Regions from separate parts of the Buttiauxella ferragutiae genome, predicted to be linked through region 1. Evidence: predicted binding sites of a transcription regulator. Region 1 holds the regulator's gene; each other region holds the start of a gene.
The links. The regulator Fur, encoded in region 1, represses iron uptake genes when iron is present. The targets are predictions, from matches to a motif close to ATAATAATGAGAACNACTATCAA.
Positions count from the first base shown of each region.

Region 2: a site for Fur is predicted at 1,206-1,228, ahead of zupT (zinc transporter ZupT). Genes of this name have one in related genera too.
Region 3: a site for Fur is predicted at 1,351-1,373, ahead of ftnA (non-heme ferritin). Genes of this name have one in related genera too.

Region 1 is NZ_CP093332.1:3,840,346-3,843,624, forward strand. Features, by position in the region: gene ybfF (esterase) at 1-338, shown strand, start outside; gene ybfE (LexA regulated protein) at 474-755, shown strand; gene fldA (flavodoxin FldA) at 908-1,438, shown strand; gene fur (ferric iron uptake transcriptional regulator) at 1,725-2,177, shown strand; gene chiQ (ChiQ/YbfN family lipoprotein) at 2,267-2,596, opposite strand; gene chiP (chitoporin ChiP) at 2,644-3,279, opposite strand, start outside.
Region 2 is NZ_CP093332.1:4,499,688-4,502,966, forward strand. Features, by position in the region: gene MNO13_RS20700 (glutathionylspermidine synthase family protein) at 1-215, shown strand, start outside; gene ygiD (4,5-DOPA-extradiol-dioxygenase) at 254-1,042, opposite strand; gene zupT (zinc transporter ZupT) at 1,241-2,008, shown strand; gene ribB (3,4-dihydroxy-2-butanone-4-phosphate synthase) at 2,045-2,698, opposite strand; FMN riboswitch at 2,797-2,944, opposite strand; gene ubiK (ubiquinone biosynthesis accessory factor UbiK) at 3,079-3,279, shown strand, end outside.
Region 3 is NZ_CP093332.1:2,253,173-2,256,451, forward strand. Features, by position in the region: gene MNO13_RS10355 (glucosamine inositolphosphorylceramide transferase family protein) at 1-273, opposite strand, end outside; gene MNO13_RS24345 (hypothetical protein) at 363-491, opposite strand; gene ftnA (non-heme ferritin) at 714-1,211, opposite strand; gene yecR (YecR family lipoprotein) at 1,431-1,775, opposite strand; gene MNO13_RS10370 (RpiB/LacA/LacB family sugar-phosphate isomerase) at 2,166-2,804, shown strand; gene MNO13_RS10375 (hypothetical protein) at 2,910-3,176, opposite strand; gene MNO13_RS10380 (MFS transporter) at 3,250-3,279, opposite strand, start outside.

The sequences.
Region 1 (3,279 bases):
TGGTGATGCGTGAGCATCTGAACGAAGAAGGTGTGATTCAATTCTTGCTGAAGTCATTTGCTGACGGCGAGTGGAAGTTTAATGTTCCGGTATTGTGGGAACAGTACGAGAATATTGTCGGCTGGCAAGCTATCCCAACCTGGAATGAACCGGCACTGTTTATCCGTGGTGGTGCATCCCCTTATGTTGACGAATCACACCGCGAAACGCTGCTTGCGCAATTCCCTCAGGCGCGCGCTCATGTGGTTGCCGGTGCCGGACACTGGGTTCACGCCGAAAAACCTGATGCTGTTTTGCGCGCAATCCACCGTTTTATCGACGCAAGTGCCGCAAACTGATTAAAAACAAACCGACTGGCTGTTAGATGCAGCTAACGCGTTGGCGCGCAAGCCATGCTGATGTATGATTGCGCGCTAAAATGCGCCAGAGCACCCCGCTCCGTGCCACCTGAATTCCCTGTCAGTAGTCTAATCATGGCAAAAGAACAAACGGACCGTACTACATTAGATCTGTTCGCGGACGAGCGTCGCCCCGGGCGGCCAAAAACTAATCCGCTGACGCGTGATGAGCAACTGCGTATCAACAAACGCAACCAGCTCAAGCGCGATAAAGTACGCGGCCTGAAGCGAGTGGAACTGAAGCTCAATAACGATGCAGTAGATGCACTAAATCATCTGGCTGAAGCGCGCAATATCAGTCGTAGTGAGTTGATTGAAGAGATTCTACTCGCGCAACTGAAGCAGCATCTCAGTTAGTTGAAAGGCTATATGCACGGAATACGATGTTGCAGTCTGTGCACAACAGGCTGATAGCAGTTTCCGCACCGCAATGTGTTCTGCTATGATTGCCCTATCTGTGGCCAATTAGCAGCCACCATACCATTAAGTATCAAGAGGTTATTTTACTCATGGCAATCGTAGGCATTTTTTTCGGCAGCGACACTGGTAACACCGAAAATATCGCGAAGATGATTCAAAAACAGCTCGGTAAAGACGTTGCTGAGGTGCATGACATTGCTAAGAGCAGCAAAGAAGACCTGGAAGGCTTCGACATTCTGCTTCTCGGCATTCCAACGTGGTATTACGGTGAAGCGCAATGCGACTGGGATGACTTCTTCCCGACTCTGGAAGAAGTTGATTTCAACGGCAAACTGGTCGCCCTGTTCGGCTGTGGTGACCAGGAAGACTATGCAGAATACTTCTGTGACGCATTGGGCACTATCCGTGACATCATTGAGCCACGCGGTGCTGCTATCGTCGGTCACTGGCCAACGGCGGGCTACCATTTTGAAGCCTCTAAAGGTCTGGCTGACGACGATCACTTTGTCGGTCTGGCTATCGATGAAGATCGTCAACCAGAACTGACTGCTGAACGCGTTCAGAAATGGGTCAAACAAGTTTCTGACGAGCTGAACCTGGCAGATATCATCAACGCCTGATTCTGGATGTGACGCAGCTTTTAAACGGGTTGCGTCACATTGATAGATTATTCCGATTAAAATAATCGCTACAAATTTTTAACTTTTCGGTTTGTCCCTGTACAATGACCCCCTGGCTAAATAGCTAACAAGGCAATTAAATCGCGACTCAGCCGCCATTTTTTAGCTTGATTATGAATAATACTTGCGGTTTCCATTTAGAATCTGCAGTTCTATAATGAGACGCATTCATCTTAACGCTCACCCTGAGTCCGAGCGATCCGTTAAGCAACAGGACAATTTCCGCATGACTGACAATAATACCGCATTGAAGAAGGCCGGCCTGAAAGTCACGCTTCCGCGATTAAAAATCCTTGAAGTGCTACAGGGTCCGGTGAACCATCATGTCAGTGCGGAAGACTTATACAAACGTCTGATTGATATGGGCGAAGAAATTGGTCTCGCCACAGTTTATCGTGTACTAAACCAGTTTGATGATGCAGGCATTGTCACTCGTCACAACTTCGAAGGCGGCAAATCCGTATTCGAGTTAACTCAACAACATCACCACGACCACCTGATTTGCCTGGACTGCGGCAAAGTTATTGAGTTCAGTGATGATTCAATTGAATCTCGTCAGCGTGAAATCGCATCACGCCATGGCATCCGTCTGACCAACCACAGCCTGTACCTTTACGGTCACTGCGCTGAAGGTGATTGCCGTACCGACGAGAATGCACACGAAATCAGCGAAAAGTAATCCGCATATCTGACATTCTGAACCAGATGTCAGGTATAAAAAAACCGGTGAGGAAGCTCACCGGTTTTTTTATTGCCTGAATTCACAGATTACTTGTTGTTCGCACGAATCTCTTGCCAGATTTTATCGCACTTGGCTTTTACCGCCTGGTCGTTACCAGTACGAGTGGCCTGAATACAGTTTTGATAATCCAGGGTGCGCACCGTTTCTTTCTTCGCAAATTCCTGGTGTTCCTTTTCCTGACCCAGCACGTTTAACACGCTCTGACAGGCCTGAATTTTATCAGGATTCCCTTCTGCGGTATTGATACAGGCGCTATAGGCTTGTTTCAGTTTTGTATCTTCCGGTGCCGTTTTAGAGGGTTGTGCGCAGGCGCTCAAACCTAAAGCCATGACCGTAACCAAAATGATTTTTTTCATGCTCGATATCCTTTATAAAACCGGGCGCTTTCACGCCCGGAATCGAATCAGAAGATGGTGAACGGTGCGATGACGATGAATTTCACGTCACGCTCATCCTGGAAGATGTTGCCGTAACCACCGCCCCAGCTTGGGATGTCGGAGTGGTTGTCGTATTGAGTGAAGTGCAGTTTGAACAGAGTGCCTTTCGCGCGCCCATCCTGAATGGTGTACAACGCATCAAGGCTGTACGCCGATTCTTTCAGGCGATTGTCAGCATCGTAGTAACCGTCAGTGGTTGGTTTAGAGCTTGGTTTTGCATCCCATGCGTAAACATACGAAGCACCTACAGCCCAACCAGCCAGATCCCAATTGCTCAGGTCATACATGGCACCCGCGAAGATGGCTTTTTCACCATTGGCGTTGAAGTCAGAACGGTTATCCCACCAGATATCCAGACGACCGTTTGACGATGCGTAAGTTGGGGTCATACGTTGCAGGAAGTAGCCCTGCTGGCCATCAGCCTTGACCATGGTACCTTCGAGGCGCAGGTCAACCTGGCCCACTTTGTAGCCGAATGTCAGAGCCTGCAACCATGCCGTGCCGTCATACAGATCGTTAACGCTGCCATCAGAGACTTTGTCACGCGAACCGTAGAACTGGTAGCTGGTAGACAATGGGCTGCCAGCTACATCAAATTTGTA
Region 2 (3,279 bases), 660 kb from region 1:
AAAACGGCGAAGAAATTGCCCGTGTCGATGGCCCTTACGGTGAAGAAGGGATGATCGTCCAGCAGTTCTATCAGTTACCAAAATTTGGCGACAGTTATGTGCTGATCGGCAGTTGGCTTATCAACGATCAACCTGCAGGTATTGGTATTCGTGAAGATCGCGAGTTAATCACCCAGGATCTTTCACGCTTCTATCCGCATGTGTTCGTAGAATAATTGTTTCTCCCTCTTCCTAAAGGAGAGGGAGAAACATATCAGCCGATTTGTACCGAAAGCATACTCAACGATCCCATCTCTATGCCGTCTACAGGTAACGTAATCGGCTCTTTACCATCCCACGCTCCCAGAACATACAACAACGGCAGGTAGTGATCCGGCGTTGGGTTAGATAACGATCCGCCTTCATGATCTAAGAAGTTCACCAGCGGGTGCTCGTCGACCGGCCCAAGCCATGTGAGGTTGTCTTTAACGTATTGGTTAAACGACTCAGCCCATGGATATGGTGTGTTTTCGCCGTGCCAGCGTGCGGTTCTCAGGTTATGAACCACGTTGCCACTGGCAATCAGCATGATGCCTTGATCGCGCAGTGTTGCCAGTTTTCGACCCATCTCGAAATGCCAGGCTGCTGGTTTCGTGCTGTCGATACTCAGTTGCACCATCGGGATATCAGCATTGGGGTACATCTTGATCAATACACCCCAGGAGCCATGGTCAAACCCCCAGGCTTCTTTATCCTGCATTACTGGGACAGGTGCCAGAAGATCAACTAACTGCTGCGCCAGTTCAGGCGAACCCGGTGCCGGGTAATGCGTGTCATATAACGCTTGTGGGAAACCACCGAAGTCATGAATAGTTTTTGGTGTTTCCATCGCGGTGACACCCGTGCCTTTAGTGAACCAATGCGCTGAGACCACCACAATAGCTTTTGGCCGCGGCAAGGTTTCTCCCAAATGACGCCAGGCTTGGGTATAGTGATTATCTTCCAGCACGTTCATTGGGCTACCGTGTCCGAGGAATAGCGCAGGCATTCGTTGAGTTGTCATGGTGTGTCCTTTAATCAGGTCATTCAGTTTATGAAAACTACAGTACGCGCTTTTACACAATGAAGAACTCAGATAAGCATGATGAAGATCTTCAGGAAATTTGAATGTAAGCGATGTGTAAAGCTTCCCATCTGGCTCTCGATTTTTATCACACCGCCCATTAATATAAATGAGAATCATTATCAAAAGGAGCAATGAATGTCAGTACCCTTGATTCTGACCCTGTTAGCAGGGGGAGCCACTTTTATAGGTGCCTTTCTTGGCGTTATCGGCCAGAAACCTTCAAACCGTGTGCTGGCATTTTCTCTCGGTTTTGCAGCGGGAATTATGCTGCTTATCTCGTTAATGGAGATGTTACCCGCAGCACTTCACACACAAGGAATGTCACCCGTTTTAGGTTACGGCATGTTTATGTTGGGTTTGTTAGGCTATTTCGCTCTTGACCGCGCCCTACCCCATGCACATCCGCAAGATTTAATGGACAGTAAACCGCAGCCTCGCAATTTACGGCGTACCGCGTTGCTACTGACCCTCGGCATTAGTCTGCATAACTTCCCGGAAGGTGTTGCGACATTTGTGACGGCAAGCAGTAACCTGGAGTTAGGAATGGGGATTGCGCTCGCCGTTGCGTTGCACAACATCCCAGAAGGATTAGCGGTTGCAGGCCCGGTGTACGCGGCAACGGGATCGAAACGCAAAGCTATTTTCTGGGCAGGGATTTCGGGTCTTGCCGAAATTCTTGGTGGTGTGCTGGCCTGGCTGATTCTGGGCACAATGGTGTCGCCAGTCATCATGGCGGCTATCATGGCTGCCGTCGCAGGGATTATGGTGGCGTTATCGGTTGATGAACTGATGCCGCTTGCCAAAGAAATTGATCCCCATAACAACCCAAGTTATGGCGTGCTTTGCGGTATGGCGGTGATGGGGTTTAGTCTGACGCTGCTGCAAACCAGCGGCATTGGTTGAGGAGAAGCCCGGTTTAATCACCGGGCTTTTTGCATTTTAGCTGGCTTTGCGTTCGTGAGTCTGACGGTATTCCACCAGATCTTCAATTGTCACCACAGCCATATTGTGTTCACGTGCAAAGGTGATGCATTCAGGCGCGCGCGCCATGGTGCCATCATCGTTGGTCAATTCACACAACACACCTGCAGGTTTGAAGCCTGCCAGTGTCACCAAATCGATAGTGGCTTCTGTGTGGCCACCACGGGTTAACACGCCACCCGGTTGAGCGCGCAACGGGAACACGTGGCCCGGGCGGTTCAGGTCACTTGGTGTTGCGCCATCAGCAATCGCGGCACGCACCGTGGTAATACGGTCTGCGGCAGAAACACCGGTGGTCACGCCTTTTGCGGCTTCGATAGTCACAGTAAACCCTGTGCCATAAGCACTGGTGTTGTTCTCAACCATCATTGGCAATTCGAGTTGTTTACGGCGTTCTTCAGTCAGGCACAGGCAAACAATACCGCTACCGTGGCGAATGGTCAGAGCCATTTGCTCAACGGTCATGGTTTCGGCTGGGAAAATCATGTCGCCTTCGTTCTCGCGATCTTCATCGTCAAGAACCATTACCCCACGACCTTCGCGTAATGCTTCAAGAGCATGTTCCACGCGCTGGGAAGGAGTGCCAAATGCAGAAAGGAGCGTCTGATTCATGGTAAAAAAACCTCATTAAAATTATGGTTACCAGAATCAGGGCAGTCTTAGGAGCTAAAAAAATAACGTGTGCAAGCTTACTAAAGCTTGAGCTTAGTCGTTACTCTCTCCCATCCGGACTATAACCGTCGGCTCCGGAATTACACCGGATCTGCTGACCTCCAGATTGCTCTGGAGCGCTCGCGGGCTTTCAGCGTTCACTGATTTACCGCCGGTGGGGAGTTACACCCCGCCCTGAGAATAAGCAGACTTACTATAACGCCGATGATTTTCTCTGGCAACGCCAAACCTTAGAACATTTCGGGTTTCTAACCGGCCTCACAGGCATTACAATTAGTGTTAATCGCGCAAGACAATCCCGTAAGATTATGGAAGCCACTATGATTGACCCGAAAAAAATTGAACAGATCGCACGCCAGGTCCACGAGTCAATGCCGAAAGGGATTCGTGAGTTCGGGGATGATGTTGAGAAAAAAGTACGCCAGGTTCTGCAATCTCAATTAACCCGTCTGGATCTCGTTAGCCGTGAAGAGTTTGATGTACAGACTCAAGTACTGTTACGCACCAGAGAAAAACTGGCT
Region 3 (3,279 bases), 1.6 Mb from region 1:
TTCCAGTTGGTTATTCAGAATACGGCACTTCAGGAATCCCTTAGAGTTCAGGAAACTAAATGCTTCATAGAAAACATACAGCTTATCGTCTTTTTCGATAATAAAAGGGTCGGCCTGAAAAGTGTATTTTTTATTAAGCAGTTGTGCTTTGGAATTGCTGAGAATATCCAGAGTATTATCAGGAAACGAATGTGTATCATTTTTAATGATCATGATGTCCCATGATTCATGGAAAAATAACTTTTTAATTAATTTATTGTTTTTGTTAAACATTTATCATCTTGTCCATGTTAGTAATCACCAGATGCAGGAAGAAAATGACAGGTACTATTTTAAATTATAAGTCATGCTTAAGGTTATAATTACGGTAAGAAATAGTTACCAAAGAGACGCAATGCCGCTTTCTGGCTAACTGCCGCCCGCTGAGTTGGGCTTAGCTGTCGCCGATAGCAAACAACGAAATGCTGCTGTTTTGCAGTATAGACGCTCATGCAATATTCGCCTTTCTTAAAAATGCCTATTTGAGGTTACAAGCGAGCATGGCAAACTTTGCTGTGGGAAAGATCTTGATGAACAAATAGTTACCAGATAACTGAGGCGATTAATAAGATGCCTGACGAGAGAAAATCAGCGAGAGAATATTGAGGAGATCAAGAGATGATTTGGTTAATGAAAACCGGTAAACATAAGGCATGCTTACCGGTTAGCTATTATTAAGCTTGAGTATCTAGTGTAGAAAGTTCTTTATCAACGAAATACAAGCCTTCACCGCTTTTACCGACCAGACTTAATTTATCCAGCACAGATTTAAACAGTTTTTCTTCTTCATGCTGTTCAGAAACATACCACTGCAGGAAATTAAAGGTTGGGTAATCCTGAGAGGTCATCGCCGCATGCGCCAGTTCATTAATTTTACGGGTAATTAACTGTTCGTGTTCGTAGGTGGCGTTAAACAGGCTATCCAGTGAATCGTAATCCTGGTCTGGTGCAGGAATTGCATTGATGCGCGGCAAGCTTCCGGTATCTGTTAAATAAGCAAACAGGCGTTGCATGTGTTCCATCTCTTCCTGGGCATGGCGACGCAGGAAAGCGGCTGCACCTTCGAAGCTATGGTAGCTGCACCAGGCACTCATTTGTTGATAAAGCAGGGAAGAGTAAAGCTCAAGATTCATTTGTTCGTTAAGTTTTTCGATCATTTCAGCTTTAAGCATGATGCGCTCCAGGAGAATCAGATAATTAACAATGGCGCTACTTTAATTTTATTATTTCTATAATGCAAAGGAATTGTTAATTATATTATTGTAATGAGAATGGTTGCTAATATTATTCTTTTTTATAAATAATAGCTTAATACTAATAAGAATGATTGTTATTTAATTAATAGGGTTGAACAACAATTATTGCCCAACCCATATAGGCGTTAAGCTCAATTATTGTACGGCTATTTCATCTCTCAGGTACTTCTCCATTCCGTTCCCCCTGCATTGGTACTCCAGTGTGACGGTTTGGTTCAGGCACAATGCGCCACTGGTCAGGCTGCAGGTTTTGATCGGATCGCCATAAGGGAATGCCGCACTATACCCCCATTGTTGACACTGGTGGCTGGCAGCCGACTGAGCAACGTAGGTGTCGACTTTCGCTCTTTGTAATGGCGCAATATCAAACCCGAGACGAACAACACCTGCCACTTCGCTCCCTTTGATGGGTTGTGGCGTTTTATTCATGGTGCAACCGCTTAATAACGCAGTCACTAAAACTAAATATATTGTTTTCATCACGCTGAGTCTCAAAAGATATTTCTTCTTATTTTAGCATGCTGCCAAACAGAATATTACCAACAGTATAAAGCTGTGTAATTGCATTTAAGGTCAGTAATAATCCATCTCTTAACCTAAATTTCGGGCGTATATCAAAGGGTAATTACTGTGGTATTCACCAACGGTTTTCAGAAGATTTCTGACAGCAAGCATGGGTGTGCTGGAGAGAGGTTTTGCGCTGGTGGTAAGCGAAGTGCGTAACCGGGCAAAACTCAGAAGTGTGAGCACCTCTTAATTTTTTAAAACAAAATTTCATTAAATTTGAAAGTATGTTTGCCAGATAGTATCGTTAAGGTATACCCAAGCTATTCACCGCGGGAAATCCCGTGACCCAATCAGGAGACGGAAATGAAAATAGCACTGATGATGGAAAACAGTCAGGCTGGCAAAAATGCAATCATTCTTAATGAGTTGCAAGCGGTTGCTGCTGAGAAAGAGTACCCGGTTTACAACGTCGGTATGAGCGATGAGCAGGATCACCACCTGACCTACATCCACCTCGGTATTATGGCCAGCATTCTGTTGAACTCGAAAGCCGTTGATTTTGTTGTGACCGGCTGCGGTACAGGTCAGGGCGCAATGATGTCTCTGAACATCCATCCAGGTGTGGTTTGCGGATACTGCCTGGATCCAGCCGATGCTTTCCTGTTCGCTCAAATCAACAACGGTAACGCGCTGTCACTGGCATTCGCTAAAGGTTTCGGTTGGGGTGCAGAGCTGAACGTCCGTTACATGTTCGAGAAAGCATTCACTGGCCGTAAAGGCGAAGGCTACCCAATCGAGCGTAAAGAGCCACAGGTTCGTAACGCGGGCATCCTCAACCAGGTTAAAGCGGCTGTAGTGAAAGAAAACTATCTGGACACCTTACGTTCTATCGACCCTGAGCTGGTGAAAACCGCGGTAACCGGCGAGCGTTTCCAGAAGTGCTTCTTCGAAAATTGCCAGGACAAAGAGATTGAAGCGTTCGTTCGCGAAATCCTTGCCTGATAATGATTAATATGAAATACGGCCAGTTTTTGCTGGCCGTATTTTTTTGCTTCAATACCGCCTAATTTCCGGCGCTTTACGCGCGATCTTTCTCAATTCCTATCATTACTTCCTGCTATCGAACTGATGCGACTGCATATCAGCGTGTTGTTGCGTCTGACGCGCGGCTTCAAGGTGTTCTGCATCCCAGTGTTGAAGGTTGATATCAGCTTGCGGCTCTTCGGGCCAGCGCTGTTGCACACCGTTATGCAGACTCGGTTTATGCAACGCAGGGAAGCTTAAAGAGGGGGAATGGACGCTGGGTTCGGCGGCAGTGACCTGAAAACTGACCAGCGATATAAACAGTATTAACCTTAATGTCATGTGTTTCATAACGGCCTCAACGGCACTCAATCTATAGCGTTAAGTATAATTGTGGCCCGAAACACTATGCAGACTTACTGCATTATTGCTTTTTGGAAACGCTGCTCCCGGC